Sporosarcina pasteurii: one gene and its partners. Each later gene encodes a partner of the first gene's protein in a complex. Links are inferred from orthologs where the notes say so. Each region holds a gene or a part of one and is shown in the gene's direction. Other genes may lie near its edges.

What was found.
Region 2: holA (region 1) and holB share a complex: the UniProt entries of both Bacillus subtilis proteins name them as parts of the DNA clamp loading complex. The link is inferred for Sporosarcina pasteurii from one-to-one orthologs.
Region 3: holA (region 1) and dnaX share a complex: the UniProt entries of both Bacillus subtilis proteins name them as parts of the DNA clamp loading complex. The link is inferred for Sporosarcina pasteurii from one-to-one orthologs.

The regions. Positions count from the first base shown.
Region 1 is NZ_CP160452.1:1,657,707-1,664,603, reverse strand. The notes cover bases 1-2,789. They hold holA (DNA polymerase III subunit delta), read left to right. Parts: upstream 1-778; coding sequence 779-1,801; downstream 1,802-2,789. Other genes in these bases: gpr (GPR endopeptidase), read left to right, coding at 2,504-2,789; rpsT (30S ribosomal protein S20), read right to left, coding at 2,055-2,306; AB1H92_RS07715 (YqzM family protein), read right to left, coding at 471-605; AB1H92_RS07720 (DNA internalization-related competence protein ComEC/Rec2), read left to right, coding at 1-392. Outside these bases: more of gpr, read left to right, coding at 2,790-3,541; spoIIP (stage II sporulation protein P), read left to right, coding at 3,592-4,404; lepA (translation elongation factor 4), read left to right, coding at 4,458-6,281; radical SAM family heme chaperone HemW, read left to right, coding at 6,349-6,897. UniProt on the Bacillus subtilis protein: Part of the beta sliding clamp loading complex, which hydrolyzes ATP to load the beta clamp onto primed DNA to form the DNA replication pre-initiation complex.
Region 2 is NZ_CP160452.1:44,823-50,041, forward strand. What follows is about bases 1-2,979. They hold holB (DNA polymerase III subunit delta'), read left to right. Parts: upstream 1-981; coding sequence 982-1,977; downstream 1,978-2,979. Other genes in these bases: tmk (dTMP kinase), read left to right, coding at 1-84; AB1H92_RS00190 (cyclic-di-AMP receptor), read left to right, coding at 137-466; AB1H92_RS00195 (YaaR family protein), read left to right, coding at 484-924; AB1H92_RS00205 (stage 0 sporulation family protein), read left to right, coding at 1,970-2,797; yabA (DNA replication initiation control protein YabA), read left to right, coding at 2,811-2,979. Outside these bases: more of yabA, read left to right, coding at 2,980-3,173; AB1H92_RS00215 (tRNA1(Val) (adenine(37)-N6)-methyltransferase), read left to right, coding at 3,280-4,023; AB1H92_RS00220 (GIY-YIG nuclease family protein), read left to right, coding at 4,007-4,294; rsmI (16S rRNA (cytidine(1402)-2'-O)-methyltransferase), read left to right, coding at 4,272-5,147. UniProt on the Bacillus subtilis protein: DNA polymerase III is a complex, multichain enzyme responsible for most of the replicative synthesis in bacteria.
Region 3 is NZ_CP160452.1:31,133-38,108, forward strand. The notes cover bases 2,505-5,372. They hold dnaX (DNA polymerase III subunit gamma/tau), read left to right. Parts: upstream 2,505-2,989; coding sequence 2,990-4,756; downstream 4,757-5,372. Other genes in these bases: AB1H92_RS00145 (YbaB/EbfC family nucleoid-associated protein), read left to right, coding at 4,848-5,168; recR (recombination mediator RecR), read left to right, coding at 5,180-5,372. Also shown: thrC (threonine synthase), read left to right, coding at 1-825; thrB (homoserine kinase), read left to right, coding at 825-1,736; more of recR, read left to right, coding at 5,373-5,776; AB1H92_RS00155 (YaaL family protein), read left to right, coding at 5,799-6,011; AB1H92_RS00160 (pro-sigmaK processing inhibitor BofA family protein), read left to right, coding at 6,068-6,331. UniProt on the Bacillus subtilis protein: Part of the beta sliding clamp loading complex, which hydrolyzes ATP to load the beta clamp onto primed DNA to form the DNA replication pre-initiation complex.

The DNA.
Region 1 (6,897 bases):
ATGATAGTTCTCTTGTCTTGTACTTAACGACTACGGGGCCATCATTTTTATTTACAGGGGACATGGAGGAAGCTGCGGAAAGAACTTTTTTAGCAAAATATAAACACACTGATTTTAGGAATCCAATCCTAAAAGTAGGACATCACGGCAGTAAAACATCAAGTACAGACCCCTTTATTAACGCGTTACAACCTAAAATGGCTGTTATTTCTGCTGGGAGAAACAATCGGTTCGGACATCCGAGCAAAGAAGTGCTAGAGACATTTCAAAAGTATCAAGTTCCAGTATTCCTTACTGCGGATAACGGCTCGATTACTGTTCTTGTAGAAGGTGAAAAGTTCACAGTATCCGTGATGCAGCACAAAACGAAAAAACGGACGAGCGCTCCTTGAGGGGAATCTTGTCCGTTTTTAACCCGATATAACAATGGGTTATGTAGTCATCGCCTTAGGAGATGACAAACGATTTGGTTAGCTTGCAATGAAGTCAATTACTGTAGCAATAATAAAGATACTGGAGAAAAATCCAAATGCTACAACAAACCCTACACCAGAGTCTACAAAATCATTGCGTTTTGATTGTACATCATGTTCAAACTCGTTCATTGCTACACCTCCTATATATCCAATTTAAGTATAAGCGATTGAATTGTAAAAATCTATAGAAATCGTCTATATCTCGTTAGTTCACTCGTTCGTTCAATAGAAATGACACAAATTGTTCATACAGTCCTATCATTTTAAGGTATAATAAAGAAGTAAAGATTTGAGGTGAAAGAATGCCAAATGCTATATGGAAAAAAATCGCTTCTGGTCAAGTGGATGCTGTCTATTTACTAACGGGTGTTGAACATCACATATTCGATGCTACAATTGAACGTTTAAAAAAGGCATTACCTGAAATTGATGATGCCTCTATCGTTCGATTTGATTTGGAAGAAACGCCCGTAGAAGCGGTTATTGAAGAAGCAGATACGTTGCCGTTTTTACAAGATCATAAATTAATTATCGCGAACCACGCTATGTTTTTAAGTGGACAAGATAAAAAAAGGGCAGAAGTAGAACATAATTTAGCTGTGTTAGAACAATGGTTAGAAAATCCGTCTCCAACAGCGACAGTTGTGTTTATTGCGCCTTATGAAAAATTGGATGGTCGTAAACGGATTACTAAAAAAATGAGAGACATGTCAACGGTCATTGAAGCAAATCGCCTGGAAGGGAAAGATCTTTTAACGTGGATTCAGCGCGAAGCAAAAACAAATGGGGCTCATATTTCATCGGTTGTTGCACAAACGTTAATGAATACAGTCGGAGATAATTTGTTATCTCTCGCTACAGAGATACGTAAAATGGCAACTTACCTTGGTGAAAACGGCGAAATTACGAATGATTTAATTGAGATGCTCGTACCGAGAACTCCTGAAATGGATGTGTTTCGACTAACGGACGCTTATGTAGCAAGTAATATTCCGAAGACGGTTTCTATCTATCATGATTTATTGAGAAGTGGAGAAGAACCGATTATGTTAACTTCGCTCATTGCAGGACAAATTCGTTTAATGATTCATGTACAATCATTACGTAAAAAAGGCTATCAACAACAACAAATCGCTAAGGCGCTACATGTCCATCCGTATCGTGTGAAATTAATGTTGGAAAATAGACGAATTCCGAATGAAAGTCGACTGTTACATATATTGAAACAACTTGCAGACATTGATTATAAATTAAAAACAACCAGTGGGAAGCGTGAACGTTTGCTAGAATTATTTTTTATGGATTCGCTTCAGCAACGTCGTTGAATGTTAAATTAAAAAAAGACCGTCACATGAATTTTCATTATCGCTATGTGCGATAGGTGCATTTCAATGTGACGGTCTTTTTCTTTTTACTTGCTTTAGGGCATCTAAACGACGCCTTCAGCATTTCTTAGATCCAGCTTCAGGTGTCAGATGCTCGGGTCATAAGCAAACTGGCGGTGTGGCAAAGAACGCCACGCCGCCAGTTCGACTTATGCCTGTCGCATCTAACCGACGCCTTCAGCATTTCGTTAGATTACAGCGCTTTTTTTGTAAGACGTGCTTTTTGACGGGAAGCATTATTTTTATGAATAAGGCCTTTTCCAGCGGCAGTATCGATTAATTTAACTGCTTGTGACAAAAGTTCTTTTGCATTTTCGTCTTTATTTTCAAGTGCTACTTCTGCTTTACGAACCGCAGTACGCATTGTTGCTTTAGCGTGTGCATTACGTTCGTTGCGTTCAGCGCCTTGTTTTACGCGTTTAATAGCTGATTTAATGTTTGGCAAATCGTTCACCTCCAATTTCAGGTAGGGAAAATGTTTCATCATTATAAAGAAATCACTTTCATAACATGCATAATTTTAACAAAGGAATCATAGAAATGCAACAAAAAATATATGGGATTACAGTAGAACGTTTCAATTAGCCAATCTAGAGAATATTTCATAGTCACAACGCACAGACTGAAGGTCGAGGTGATTCTATGGAAAAATTTGATTTTTACCGGACAGACCTCCTGGTTGAAAGTGAGGAAATGGTCCGTCATCAAACTGAAAGTGAAAAAGAAACATTAGAAGAATCGAAAGGCATAATATTTAACGAATCAACGCACGGAAGAATTAAGTTGACGGAAGTCGTCGTGGATGAATTAGGTGAAAAACGAATTGGAAAGAAAACGGGGAACTACGTTACATTAACTGTTCCTTCGTTAACACCAAATGATTATGAGGATATTACACAGTTATCTCAATTGTTAATAGACAAGCTAGACGGAATTGTAAAAAATAAAGAAGCGATTGCCAATGGGAAGATTTTGTTTATCGGATTAGGGAATAGGGAAGTTACGCCGGATGCTGTTGGTCCGTTGGCGATGGATAGTTTAAGGGAGATTGTGCCGGAATATTATACTGAAGACGGCGGAGAAGTGTTTGTCTATGCACCTGGCGTAACGATACAAACAGGTTTGGAAACAGCTGACTTCATTAAAGCTGTCGTTTCAGAAGTTGAGCCGGATTTGTTGATTGTTGTCGATGCATTAGCTGCTCGTGATTCATCCAGGTTATGCCGAACGATTCAATTGACAGATACGGGGATCCATCCTGGTTCGGGTGTCGGCAATAGTCGAAAAGAAGTTTCTGAGGAAACATTAGGTTTACCTGTAATCGCAATTGGCATACCGACAGTTGTGGATGGCCCTGTGATGATTGCGGATGCCATCGATACAATGTTCAGTTATATTGCGTCCAAGATTGACGAAGAAAAAAGTCCATCTTCAAGTTTGTCAGTTACCCCTTGGTTACGTTCGGAGAATAAAGATGTGGATCGTTCTGTCTTAAAACCAATTTTTGGCGATTGGGCAGAATGGCCACATGAAGAACGTGTTCAACTTTTTGAAGAAGTGTTAACAAATCACGAACTACGGACATTCGTTTCACCAAAGGAAATTGATGCTTGGGTTACACTGTATGCTAAGAGTTTATCTAGCTCATTATCGAAGTGGGTTCGTAGTGTGAAAAAGTAATCATGTATCCGTTCCTGACTGCATATAGTTGAGGAACGGAGGGATCTAACATGAAGAAAACATTGCAAACATGGAGTGCTTTTATTCTCATTCTATTTCTATTCCCAATAATAATGAATCTCCTTCCAAACGGTACTACATCAGCAACATCAAAACTTATGAAAGAGCCACTTAAAATTGTCTATGCTTCGAATGTGTTTCAAGAGGATGTGCAGGAAAAACAGAAGAAAGCACTTCTTTATTTTACGCATAATCACGAAGCATTTGAACCCGTAACGAAAGAAAAAAGTGGAAAAGTAACCGTTTCACACCGAACTGAAAACATTACAAAGTTTGGCGAAAAACTTCAAGCACAACTTGCAGTAAATGGGATAGAAACGGATATATTACCTGTGAACAACATGCAAGAACTTGAAAAGAAGGGGATGCCTTTTTCCAAGGCTTATCACACGGTTCGTCCTTTTGTGCAAAAACAGATCGAGGAATCAGAATATGACTTAATTCTCGATATGCATCGCGATTCAATTGGTCGGGATAAAACAACCGTCAGTTATAAAGGAGAGAACTATGCAAAAGTGGCTTTTGTGATTGGGTTAGAACATCCAAATTATAAACATAACGAAGAAATGGCGGTTAAACTAAAAGCGGAAATGGAGAAACAAGTTCCTGGAATTACTCGTGGACTAATTAGAAAAAGTGGAGCAGGCGTCGATGGGAAATATAATCAAGATTTACATCCTAATGTACTACTCATTGAATTAGGCGGCATTGAAAACAAAGAAGATGAATTAAATCGTACAATTGCGGTCGTGGCAGAAGCGGCCACTTCAATTTTATCGAATAAAAAAGACGCAGAAAATTGAACATAAGCGCGTTCACTGGTATACTTCTAATAGCAGAAATAGGAGTGAACAGTATGAATTCAGAACAGAAATTAGCGCGTCAAAAAAATATTCGAAACTTTTCTATCATCGCCCATATTGATCATGGGAAATCTACGCTCGCAGACAGAATCTTAGAGCAAACGAATACGTTAACAGCAAGAGAAATGACTACACAAACGTTGGACTCAATGGATCTAGAAAAAGAGCGCGGCATTACGATTAAGTTAAATGCAGTTCAGTTGACGTATACGGCAAAAGATGGGGAAGAATATACATTTCACCTCATCGATACGCCAGGACACGTCGACTTTACATACGAAGTGTCAAGAAGTTTGGCAGCTTGTGAAGGCGCTATTCTGGTCGTCGACGCAGCGCAAGGAATTGAAGCACAGACCCTTGCGAATGTTTATTTAGCAATCGACAACGATCTTGAGATTTTACCGGTTATTAACAAAATCGACTTACCCGCTGCAGATCCTGAGCGAGTAAAGGCGGAAGTAGAGGATGTAATCGGTCTAGATGCATCTGAAGCTGTCCATGCCTCTGCAAAAGCGGGGATTGGAATCGAAGATATTTTAGAGCAAGTAGTAGAGAAAGTGCCTGCACCGACAGGAAATCCTGATGCCCCATTAAAGGCATTGATTTTTGACTCTCACTACGATCAGTATAGAGGGGTTATTGCTTATATTCGAATCATTGACGGCTCTGTAAAGCCTGGAGATAAAATTCGAATGATGGCAACAGGGAAAGAATTTGAAGTGCTTGAAACAGGTGTCTTTACACCGCGTGAAACGCCAATGAAAGAATTGAATATTGGTGATGTTGGGTACTTATCAGCATCGATTAAAAACGTTGGTGATACACAAGTCGGAGATACGATTACAAAGGTTGATAATCCTGCAGAAGAAGCGCTACCGGGATATAGAAGAATGAACCCAATGGTTTTCTGTGGACTATATCCAATTGATACGTCCAAATACAATGACTTACGTGAAGCATTGGAAAAGCTAGAGTTGAATGACTCAGCGCTTGAATATGAACCTGAAACATCACAGGCTCTTGGTTTCGGTTACCGTTGTGGTTTCTTAGGCTTGCTTCATATGGAAATTATTCAAGAACGTATCGAACGTGAATTTAATATTGAATTAATTACAACAGCACCGAGCGTTATATATAATGTTGTGACAACCGATGGCGAGCATCACAAAGTGGACAACCCATACATGATGCCAGATGCACCACTCATTGATTATGTAGAAGAACCATATGTAAAAGCATCCATTATGGTACCTGAAGATTTTGTTGGACCAGTTATGGAACTGTGTCAAAGAAAACGCGGAAACTTCATTACGATGGATTATTTGGCCTCTTCACGGGTCAACGTTGTGTATGAACTACCGCTTGCTGAAATTGTCTTTGACTTCTTTGACCAATTAAAATCCAACACAAAAGGCTATGCTTCGTTAGATTATGAAATGATTGGTTATAAAAAGTCTAAGCTAGTGAAGATGGATATCTTATTAAATGGTGAACAAATTGATGCGCTCAGCTTCATTGTCCATAATGACTTTTCTTATGAACGTGGTAAAGCGATTGTTGAAAAGCTACGTGAGCTTATTCCAAGACAACAGTTTGAAGTACCTGTCCAAGCAGCGATTGGGCATAAAATTGTTGCCCGTTCTACGATTAAATCGATTGGGAAAAACGTTCTTGCAAAATGTTACGGTGGAGACATTTCCCGTAAGCGTAAATTACTTGAAAAGCAAAAAGAAGGTAAAAAGCGCATGAAACAAGTAGGATCTGTTGAAGTACCTCAAGAAGCGTTTATGGCTGTATTGAAAATGGACGAGGATTAATCAGTTTAGAAAACATAGAAAAGGGGGCTAACATGCCTCCTTTTTCCTGTTACGAAAGGAGCAACATATGAAAGGTATTTATATCCACATTCCGTTTTGTCATCAAATTTGTCATTACTGTGATTTCAATAAAGTATTTTTTAAAAATCAACCAGTTGATGAATATATTGAAGCTATCGGAAAAGAGTTTGCGATCATGAGTAGCGAAGGGGTATCATTTGAAACGGTTGAAACGGTGTTTCTAGGTGGCGGAACGCCTACTTCACTCTCAGAAAGACAGCTTCATCGATTGCTTGAAATTATTAATAAGTACGTCGATGTTGATGCGCTACGAGAATTCACGACAGAAGCCAATCCAGACGAATTGACATATGAAAAGTTAATTGTTTTGAAAAATGGTGGCGTTAAACGGCTAAGTATTGGCGTACAATCTTTTGATAACGAGTTATTGGAAAAGATCGGAAGAACGCATAGCGCGGATGATGCAGCGCGTGTTATTCAAGATGCACGTAAAGCTGGTTTTGATAATATTAGTATTGACCTCATTTACGGTTTGCCTGGACAAACCATTGAACAATGGCAAGATACGTTGGACAAAGCAACGAACTTAGGGTTA
Region 2 (5,219 bases), 1.6 Mb from region 1 along the record:
AGGATTGTAGTAACCGATGCGAGTTTAAAACAAGATGAAGTAGCAGAAAATGTTTATAAGATAATTGCCTCTCGAATTATGTAATGTGAGAATTCATGCTATAATAAGGAGAAAGAGGGCTAAAGGAGAGATGACCGTGAAGTTGATAGTAGCAGTTGTACAAGATCAGGATAGTAACCGTTTGTCAGCAGCCTTGACAAAAAATGATTTTCGAGCGACTAAATTAGCGAGTACGGGTGGGTTTCTCAGATCTGGTAATACGACATTTTTAATTGGTACAGATGACAGTTTAGTGGATAAGCTACTTGAAATTATAAAAGATAATTGCCGTTCACGAGATCAAATGGTAGCACCAGTCTCTCCGATGGGTGGCAATGCAGATTCGTATATTCCATACCCGGTTGAAGTAGAAGTAGGAGGCGCAACTGTGTTCGTGCTACCAATTGAACACTTTCACCATTTCTAAAGCCGAGGTGAGTATACGTGAAAGTTAACAGTAATTACCGCACTAATTTAGATAAAATGAAGAACGGGCAACAATTGACTGAGCAGAATGGATTACGGTTTGGTAAAATGGTTCAGAAGCACAGTGAAAAACTTCATAGCGAGCAAATTACGAGACTTCTCGGTAATATATCTATGGCTGGGGACAGACTTGCTAGGTCTCGTAATTTGCGTGATATGGCTAAGTTTAAAATGCTTGTTCGTAGATTTTTGAAAGATTCTGTTGAAACGGGCCTTGCGTTAAACCAGTCACACACTTGGAATCAATATGGTGAAGGGCGCAGGTTAAAGATTGTTCAAATTATTGATGAAAAACTGATCGAATTAGCAGAAGACCTTTTAAATGAAGAGAAAAAAGCTGTTGATCTTTTAGATAAAATTGGTGAGATTAAGGGACTACTTATTAATCTATATACGTAATTTCCGTGTATTCTAACAAGAAGCACGGTTTTTTTGAAGTAAGAGGGTAGGAGAAAAATGGAAAGCACAACATTTATTAATCAGCAAATAGTAATGAGTAGATTAAAAGCGTCTTTTGAACATAACCGAATTGGACACGCTTACATCTTTGATGGCGAACGTGGTACTGGAAAGGAAGAGATCTCCTTATTTTTTGCAAAACTTTTACTTTGTCAAAATCCAACACAAAATGCTCCATGTGAAACATGTAGTTCTTGTTTACGGGTTGCATCTCGTAATCATCCTAACATCACAATCATTTATCCTGATGGGCAAACAATTAAAAAGGGACAAATGGATGAATTTCTGTTAGAGATGACGAAAAAAGGATATGAAAGTGGTCGTAAAATATATATTATTTCACAAGCTGAACGTATGAATTCGGCATCAGCTAATGCACTATTAAAATATTTAGAGGAACCAGAAGGAAATGTGACTGCAATATTACTCACTGAATCCTATCAAGCTATATTGCCGACGATTCAATCACGTTGCCAACGAATATCATTCCTTCCCCCTTCGCGTGAAACGTTGATTTCCATGCTCGAAGAACAAGGGATTACGAGGTCTATGGCTGCAACTGTTACGATGCTAACCGCAAATATAGAAGAGGCTTTACAGTTGGCGCAAGAGGATGAATTTGCGCATATGCGAAAAACAGTGTTAAAATTAGTTGAAGCATCAGATCAAAATATCCATGAGGCGTTATTGTATATCCAGTCAACTTGGTCTCAAGTCTTTAAAGAAAGAGAAGAGACGGACCGAGGGCTTGATTTACTATTGTATGCTTATCGCGATGTCGTTGCGTTAAAAGCGGAATTGAACTCTATGTCTGTGTATCCAGATTACAATGAGTTTTTAAATTCACTTGCGATGAAATTGACGTACAGCCAATTGTCTGCGGTAATGGAAGCTATTCTACAATCCAAAAGGCAATTGGGTGGGAATATGAATCGAACGCTTCTTATGGAACAATTGATGCTCAATATGCAGGAGGGATTTCTCGTTGTATAAAGTAATAGGTGTTCGCTTCAAAAAAGCGGGGAAAATATATTATTTCGATCCACTCGATTATGAGTTAACTATAGATGATTACGTAATCGTCGAAACAGCTAGAGGTGTTGAATACGGTAAAGTAGCAATACCAGTGCAAGAAGTCGATGAAAATGACGTCGTTTTGCCGCTGAAAAAAATTATTAGACCAGCGGAAGAAAAAGACGTAGATAAAGTTGAGGAAAACAACCTTGAAGCACATAAAGCATTCGTAATAGGTGCTGAAAAGATTGGAGAACATGAGCTTGATATGAAGCTTGTAGATGTTGAATACACTTTTGATAGAAATAAAATAATTTTTTATTTTACTGCAGAAGGTCGTGTCGATTTTCGCAATTTGGTCAAAGATTTAGCATCTATTTTCCGGACGCGTATTGAATTGAGACAAATCGGCGTACGGGATGAGGCAAAAATGCTAGGTGGAATTGGTCCATGTGGTCGAATGCTTTGTTGTTCTACTTTTCTTGGTGATTTTGAGCCTGTTTCAATCAAAATGGCAAAGGACCAAAACTTGTCATTAAATCCCTCAAAAATTTCAGGTCTATGCGGTCGTCTTATGTGCTGCTTGAAATATGAAAATGATGAATATGAAGAGGCCAAAAGACAGATGCCAGATATTGGAACACAAATCGATACGCCTGAAGGACCTGGAAAAGTAGTTGGTTTAAATTTACTTGAGCGTTTACTTCAGGTAAGTTTATTAGAAGAGGACCAAGTGCTTGAATATACACTGGAAGAAATTATGGACCCGAATAATAAAATGCTGCACTTGATAAAATGATGGGGTGGAAAAGTTGAAAGAAAGGAACTTTTTGGATAGCATAATGGAATTCGAACAACAGCTTGACTCTATGCAAAAGCAATTCCGTGAACTGATGGGGTTCGTCGCAGAGATGACAGAAAAGAATCATTCACTTCAACTCGAAAACCATCATTTGCGTAAAAGACTTGATGAAATTGACGAGCAAGAAGAGAAATCTTCAAGTAACCAGCCTCCTGAAAAGAAACAAAATACGGTAGATGTTGGCGAAGGCGTCGATAATTTAGCGCGACTTTACAACGAAGGCTTTCACGTTTGTAACATTCATTATGGAAGCATCCGTAAAGGGGAAGATTGCTTGTTCTGCTTATCGTTTTTAAATAAACAAAATGTGTAAAATGAGCCGATCCTATATCAAAGTAGGCATCGGCTTTTTAAATACGAAGAAAAAAGAAAACAACATTGTAGAAAATGTATTTGGTCGGAGGCGTTTACGTTTGGATATATTAAAAGATGATGAAAGACTGGATTATTTATTGGCGGAGGATTTGCGTATTATTCAAAGTCCGTCCGTCTTTTCCTTTTCTTTAGATGCAGTACTTTTGGCAAGGTTTGCTCATGTACCTACTCGAGCATCAGGGAAGATTGTGGATCTTTGTACGGGTAACGGTGCAATTCCTTTATTTTTAAGTGCGAGGTCAAAAGCTAGTATTACGGCAGTTGAGTTGCAGGAGAGACTGGCCGGAATGGCGAATAGAAGTGTGTTGTATAATCAATTAGAACAACAAATCAATGTGATTCAAGGTAATGTAATTGGTATTGCTGAGAAAATTGGTTATGAAAAGTATGATGCCGTCACTTGTAATCCCCCTTACTTTCCAGCATATGAAGCAACTGAAAAAAACTTAAAAGAACATGTTGCGATTGCGCGTCATGAAATTCACCTGACGTTAGAGCAAGCGATTCAATCTGCAAGTGAATTGTTAAAGCAAGGTGGGAAGGCGGCTTTTGTCCATCGCCCAGGACGTTTATTGGATATTGTAACAGCAATGCGTGCGAATCGTTTGGAACCGAAGCGTATTCGGTTTGTTTATTCGAAGGAAGGGAAAGAAGCGAATACGTTGTTAATTGAAGGAACAAAGGATGGGAAACCAGACTTGAAGATATTACCGCCCCTCTATGTATATGACAATGACGGAAATTATACAGAAGAAGTGAGGAAGCTCTTGTATGGAGAAAAAGCCTGAGCATCTGTTTTACGTTTTGGAATGTAATGATGGATCATTTTACGCGGGGTATACAAATGATTTAGAAAGACGAGTCAATGTGCATAATGAAGGGAAAGGGGCAAAATATACACGTGCGAAGCTTCCTGTACATTGTATTTATTTTGAAACCTATGAAACGAAGAGAGAAGCGATGCAAGCAGAATATCAATTTAAACAATTGAGCCGGAAGCAAAAAGAAATCCATATTGCAAAAGGAAGTGGACAGGTTGAAATCACAAAAAAGTGCTGAACAGGGGAGCGGGAAGTTATTTCTGGTAGGAACGCCGATTGGAAACCTAGAAGATATGACTTACCGAGCGATTCGTATTTTAAATGAAGTACATACAATTGCTGCAGAAGATACACGCAACACCATTAAATTATGTAATCACTTTGAAATTCAAACACCGCTCATCAGTTACCATGAACATAATCTAGCCGTTGGTGGGGAAAAAATATTACATTTATTATCAGAAGGGAAATCAGTTGCACTTGTAAGCGATGCAGGGATGCCTTGTATATCAGACCCGGGTGTTGATATTGCAAAAAAAGCGATTGAAAGTGGCTATGATGTGGTACCGGTACCTGGTGCAAATGCCGCGATCACAGCTCTTGTTGCATCTGGATTAACGACACAACCGTTTTTGTTTTATGGCTTCTTATCTAGAAATAAAAAAGAACGTCAACAGCAAATCGAACAGCTCAGAAAGAGAGAAGAAACGATACTCTTATATGAGGCACCACATCGGTTAAAAGAAACGTTGAAAGCATTACATGAACAAATTGAAAGCACACGAAAAATTGTTCTTGCGAGAGAAATCACAAAGAAATTTGAGGAGTTTTTGCGGGGTACGTTAGAAGAAGCACTCGAGTGGACTAATACGAATACAGTTCGTGGTGAGTTTTGTATTGTGATTGAAGGCGGCGATGGGCACGTAGAAGAGGATGCGCCCGCCTGGTGGCAAGACCTCGCCATTCGCGAACATGTTGAGGAAATCATAAATCGTAAAAAGATTCGTTCAAAAGAAGCGATTCGTGAAGTAGCGGACGTTCGAAAAATGAGTAGAAGAGATGTGTATCAGGCCTTTCATGTTGATAAGTGAGAATGTTCAAGGTTACCCTGTATGATGATTTATTGATTGGCGGGAAATCCTGAAGGACGTATATTCATTTTT
Region 3 (6,976 bases), 1.6 Mb from region 1 along the record:
ACTTTAATTTGCGCGTCCACGGGAAATACTTCTGCGTCTGCAGCGGCATATGGTGCTAGAGCAGGAATGCGCACAATTGTCGTTATTCCAGAGGGCAGAATTGCACTTGGGAAAATGGCGCAAGCAAAAATGTATGGTGCGGAAATCGTTGAGATTGAAGGGAATTTTGACGAAGCACTTAGAATGGTACGCGAAGCCGGAGAAGGAGAAGTTGCGCTCGTGAATTCGGTGAATCCGTACCGTTTAGAAGGACAAAAAACAATTGCGTTTGAAACGATTGATCAGCTTGGAAAAGTGCCGGATGTATTTGCACTGCCAGTTGGAAATGCCGGAAATATTTCGGCCGCTTGGAAGGGGTTTAAAGAATACGCGGATAAGAAAGGGACTGAATTACCAAAATTACTAGGTGTACAAGCAGATGGGGCAGCACCTATCGTTTACAACCGCGTATTTGAAGAACCTGAAACGGTGGCGACGGCAATCAGAATAGGAAATCCTGCAAGTTGGGAACTAGCAAACCGTGCACTCGAAGAATCGAAAGGAAATATTTTATCTGCAACGGATGAAGAAATTTTAGAGGCATATCAATTAATTGCTTCGCAGGAAGGTGTTTTTGCTGAGCCAGGTTCATGTGCGTCTATCGCAGGCGTGAAGAAACAAGTAGATGCTGGTGTGCTTGAAAAAGGCGCAACAGTTGTCGCAGTACTTACTGGAAATGGTTTGAAAGATCCTGACACGGCGATTCAAGTCAATGAAGACAAGGCATTGTTATCGCAGGAGGAGTTTGAAGAACTGCTTAATGAACTAAAGGCAGGGGTTCAATGATGTCAAATCCAGGATTTTCAGTCATCGTACCGGCCACTACCGCAAATTTAGGTCCTGGATTTGATAGTGTCGGCCTTGCTTTAGATCTTTATATGTCGGTGGACGTAACAGCTCACAGTGAATGGACAGTGATTTATGAAGAGGAAGCATTTCAAGGGTTGGTGTCAGATGAGCAAAATTTAATCGTTCAGACGATTATTGAAGTTGCTAAGAGATATCATAAAGAAATCGCTCCTTTACAACTTAGAGTAAAGTCTGATATCCCATTAGGAAAAGGATTTGGGAGCAGTGCTTCCGCAATCGCAGTTGGAATTGTAATCGCTGACCATCTATTAGAACTAGAGCTGACGGACAGAGATAAAGTTTTACTCGGCAGCGAACTAGAGGGACATGCAGATAATGTCAGTGCAGCTTTACTTGGTGGGGCTGTAATCGCTTATTTTGAAGCTGACGAGATTGACTATATTCACGTGAAACAGGTGGATGCAATGTTTGTAGTTCTCGTTCCGCCGAAAGAGTTTAAAACATCGGAAGCGAGAGGGCTATTGCCGAATGAATTGTCGCATGAAAAGGCGGTTCGCAGCAGTTCTGCGAGCGCCGTCTTAACGGTAGCACTAGCACAAAATGATTGGAAAACAGTCGGGAAAATGATGGAGAAAGATCATCTTCATGAACCTTATCGTAAAACATTGTTCCCACACTATGATGATATTCGTATGTTTTGTAAAGATGTTGGCGCATATGGAATGACGATTAGCGGGGCGGGCCCTTCTTTAATTGTGACAGTGGAAGAGGGGACTGAAGAGGAGATTGTCCAGGAGCTAACTTCAAGATTCCCGTATTATTATAGTTTTCCTGTTCGTTCGTCAAATGTCGGGGCGAATATTCAAAAACAAAATATGCCGATTTGATCTCTAAAAGCTACCTTGTTATGTGACCAAGGTAGCTTTTATAGGTTGTTCAAGAAATAATGCAATGTGGAGTGTTAATAATAAAGAAACTTTCAATATCATATGGGAAAACAAAAAAACACTCATTAAGAGTGTTTTTATTTTCAGTCTATTATTTGATAAGAAAAATTCGTTACCGTGTAACGAATTCAATCTCTAAATTTATGCGCTAATTTAAAATTATGGCGGAGGAAGAGGGATTCGAACCCCCGCGGGCTTTAACACCCCTGTCGGTTTTCAAGACCGATCCCTTCAGCCGGGCTTGGGTATTCCTCCGTAAGACAATTAATAATTTACCATGTAAAAAATATAATGTCAACAGTTTTCAAGAAAGATTTTTAAGAAACATTAATTAGAGTAAATCAGCCGTTTGAATATAAGGACAAGGATGCATGCTTGTTCTTTTATTTTGAAGGATATTGAAAACAATTTTCACATAGAAAAGTTCCTTCGTTATTAAGGTATGCTTTAATTTCAACCATTCCTTTTCGCTTTGGATAACGCATTTTCAAGAATACAACATCATCTCCTTTAATTTCAATACCACACTCGGAGCACTTAGGCGTTCGATTAAACATTCATATCACCTCATGAAAGTACTTTATATCTTTACTACGGATTGACTTCCAAAAAGTTTCGTTTATCTACAACAATATGTTCTTGTTCTAATTCTTTTCGTTGTATAGGAATAGAAATAACTTTGATAAAATGATTTATGATGAGTCATTTTAAATCACGTGTTGATTTTTCCGTTATAATTTAGTATACTAAGTATTGCCGTGCTAGGTGGGGGAATAGCGGAACCTTGTAACTTGCAATCCGCTCTAGCAAGACTGAATTCCTTCCCGAGGCTGTTCGAATGTATGGTCTGCCTCTTGCACGTAGTGTTGACGTTTGGGTCCTGCGCAATGAAAATCCATGAACCATGTCAGGTCCGGAAGGAAGCAGCATTAAGTGGAATCTTTCATGTGCCGTAGGGTTGCCTAGGCTGAGCTGGCGACAGGAGTAACGCATATGTTCGGCAGTCGGAGGAAGGTGCACGGCATTACATAGAATTATTCAAACTCGTTCAGGGATGGACGGGTTTTTATTTTGCTTAAAATTAAGAAGTAGCTCTGTAGGTTGAGAAATCAGGATAATAACAAATGTAATAGGATGGCATTTGTGCTACAATGGAAGTATTGAAAAAATGTATTCAAAAGGAGAGGTAAGTGTTGGTTTATCAAGCTTTTTATCGTGTTTATCGACCGCAATCATTTGCAGAAATGTCCGGCCAGCACCATGTGAAACAGACGCTTCAAAATGCCCTCCTTCATAATAAAACGACGCATGCATATCTTTTTTCAGGACCGCGTGGAACTGGAAAAACGAGTGCAGCAAAGATTTTCGCGAAAGCTCTCAACTGTGAAGAAAGAACGACGAACGAACCGTGTAATGAGTGTCCGACTTGCATCAGTATAACGGAAGGTTCTAATACAGATGTAATCGAATTTGACGCGGCATCAAATTCGCGAGTAGAAGAAATGCGAGAAATTATTGAAAAGGTTCGATTTGCACCGTCCAATTCACGGTTTAAAGTATATATTATTGATGAAGTTCATATGTTATCGAATTCGGCATTCAATGCTTTGTTGAAAACACTTGAAGAGCCACCTGAGCATGCCGTGTTCATTTTGGCAACGACAGAACCACATAAGTTGCCGTTAACGATCATTTCAAGGTGTCAGCGATTTGACTTTAAACCGCTTACTTCATCTGATATTATTGAACGCATGGAAATTGTCCTTCAAGACGCACAAATTGAGTCTGATGAAGGGACCTTGAAGGTTATTGCGCAAGCGGCCTCTGGTGGTATGCGTGATGCATTAAGTATGTTGGATCAGGTTGCTTCCTTTAGTGGAGATAGTTTGTCGGTAAATGATGCATTACTTGTGACAGGCGCAATTGGAGAAGATATTTTTTATCGATTGGCGAAAGCGCTGCAGGAAAAAGATGCAGGTACTACGTTGTCTCTTTTAGATCAGTTAATTGCAGAAGGAAAAGACGTTTCACGACTAGCGGAAGATTTAATTACGTTTTTCAGAGACCTCCTGCTTTTACGTACTGCACCAAACTTGAAAGATCTACTGGAACTTGTGTCGGCAGATAGTCGTTTTGAGGAGTTAGCCAAGGAATTTGACCAGGACACGCTCTATTCATTTATTGACATATTGGCAAAGACACAACAAGAAATGCGTTTTTCAAATCATGCAAAAGTCTATGTAGAGTCAGCTCTTTTAAAAATGATTCATTTAGAGCCACAAATAGCCTCGATACAATCTAACTCGCTTGCCAATGAAAATCCTGATTTGGTGAATAAAGTAGAACAATTGGAACGTACAATTACTCAACTGCAACAACAAATCCAGTCAGGAGTCCAAGTGAATCCTGGTGAGTCAAATGCACCACAACCAAGAAGGAATGCATCAAAGTCATCGCAATCTATTCGAATTCCAACAGGTAAAATTAATGAAGTATTAAAGGCTGCAACAAAACAAGATATCCAAGCAATTCGGGAAAATTGGGCGGGTATGTTGCAAATGTTGCAGAAATCACATGCAGCTCTTCTAGATGAAGCGGAACCAGTTGCAGCATCTGCGGACTCGTTTGTGTTAAAGTTTAAATACGAGATCCATTGTTTAATGGCTTCCGAAAATCCATCTTTACGAGCAGGTTTAACGGACGCCCTCAACTCTAGAACGGGAAAGCCGTATGAAGTGATCTATGTTCCTGAGGAATCATGGCTCAAAGTTCGGTCTGACTTTATTCGAAATCATGGGCTTGAGAAACAAGGTGACAACGCGGGCGAAGAAAACGAAGAAAGAGTCGCGGGTGAAATGATGGACTTTTTAAAAGAAGCAGAACAAGAAGTTGCTGATCCAATTGTAGCGGAAGCTGAGAAGATTTTCGGCAAGGACTTTATTGAAGTACACGATGATTAATCGATATAGTACCGAAAAATTTCATTTCGACTTATTATAGAAGAGAAGAAATTTTTGAGAAGGTAAAACCAAAATTGAGGAGGAAATTGACATGCGTGGTATGGGAAATATGCAAGGTATGATGAAGCAAATGCAAAAAATGCAAAAGAAAATGGCGGAAGCACAAGAGAAACTAGGGGAAGAGCGTCTCGAAGGAACTGCTGGCGGCGGTATGGTCAAAGTGACGGTTTCAGGAGATAAAGAAGTATTAGAAGTTGTGATTAACCCAGACGTAGTCGATCCAGAAGATGTAGAAATCTTACAAGACTTAGTAGTGATTGCTACAAACGAAGCAATGAAAAAAGCGGATGAATTAACGAACTCAACAATGGGACAGTTCACGAAGGGGCTAAACCTACCGGGAATGTTCTAGGAGGAATCAGCATGCATTATCCAGAACCAATATCTAAGTTAATTGATAGTTTTATGAAATTGCCAGGCATCGGTCCGAAAACAGCGGGCCGACTGGCGTTTTTTGTATTAGAAATGGAAGAAGATACTGTTTTAGATTTTGCAAAGGCGCTCGTGGATGCGAAGCGGAATTTACATTTTTGTTCAACTTGCGGACATATTACAGACGTAGATCCATGTCATATATGTCAAGATAAACAGCGTGATCGTTCACTTATATGTGTTGTACAAGATCCAAAAGACGTAATAGCAATGGAGAAAATGCGAGATTACCAAGGCCTTTATCATGTTCTCCATGGTGCTATCTCTCCAATGGATGGGGTTGGACCAGAAGATATAAATGTTCCATCTCTTTTAACGCGCTTGCAAGATGAGGAAGTCGAAGAGTTGATTCTAGCTACAAATCCAACAATTGAAGGTGAAGCAACGGCCATGTATATTTCTAGATTAGTGAGACCTTCAGGCATAAGAACGACAAGAATTGCACATGGGTTACCGGTTGGTGGAGACCTTGAATATGCAGATGAAGTTACATTATCTAAAGCGCTCGAGGGACGCCGAGAACTATGATGTGAAAAAAGGGGCGGTGTCTATGTTTAAAAGGAAGAGTAAGCTAAAAAGAATATTTGACGACAAGTTACGATCGTTAATGACGGAAACAAGAGATGAATGGGAACAAGCGAAGTTCATTGAAAATCATCTTGATGATTATGATCAAGAAGTTTTTATACGGCGTAAAATAACAGAGAGCAAACATTTCTATCTATATAAGGAAGCAAAGGCAAGAAACTTAGGTAGAGACTAATATATTTTCTTTTGGTTGCGTATGATGGAGCATTCACATAAAAAGGAGTGTTCCTCATGAAAGCAGCCATTAGTATTTTTATCGCGAGTTTTGTGTTGTTTCTATTGGTAATGGACAAGAAGCGTGTGAAAAGTATCTTCGAGTTCATTTCAATCTATTGGTTCCGTCTTGCATTTTCCTTTCTAGCTCTTTTTATTTTAAACGTAGTCGCTGGTTTCTTTGGTGTTTATGTCCCGGTTAACATTGTATCGGGGCTTGTTATTACGATACTTGGCATTCCAGGTCTCGCTTCAATTTGTGTGATTGCATTTATTTTATAAATAGGGGTTGCATTCTAAAAAAGAAGGTGGTATAGTTATTAACGTTGCCAATTCGAGCAACACAAATAACGAAAACAACTAAAAAAGAAATTCAAAAAAGTTGTTGACATCGAGTTTGATACTTGATATGATATAAGAGTTGCTTCGGGAGAACGAAAGAAGCAGTCGGAAGAAACGGTGAAAGATTTCTTCTATAATATGAACCTTGAAAACTGAACAGCAAAACGTCAAGATATAACAACTACAAATCAACTTGTTGGTTTGTAGGAAACGAATCTTCGGATTCAAAATTGGACATCTTAATGATGCCAGCAAAGAAATCGAGCTAATCGAATTTCTCTATTATGGAGAGTTTGATCCTGGCTCAGGACGAACGCTGGCGGCGTGCCTAATACATGCAAGTCGAGCGAACAAAGGAAGAAACTTGTTTCTTCCTTTGTTAGCGGCGGATGGGTGAGTAACACGTGGGCAACCTGCCCTGCAGTTGGGGATAACTCCGGGAAACCGGGGCTAATACCGAATAATCAGTTCCTTCGCATGAGGGAACTCTGAAAGACGGCTATGCTGTCACTGCAGGATGGGCCCGCGGCGCATTAGCTAGTTGGTGAGGTAACGGCTTACCAAGGCGACGATGCGTAGCCGACC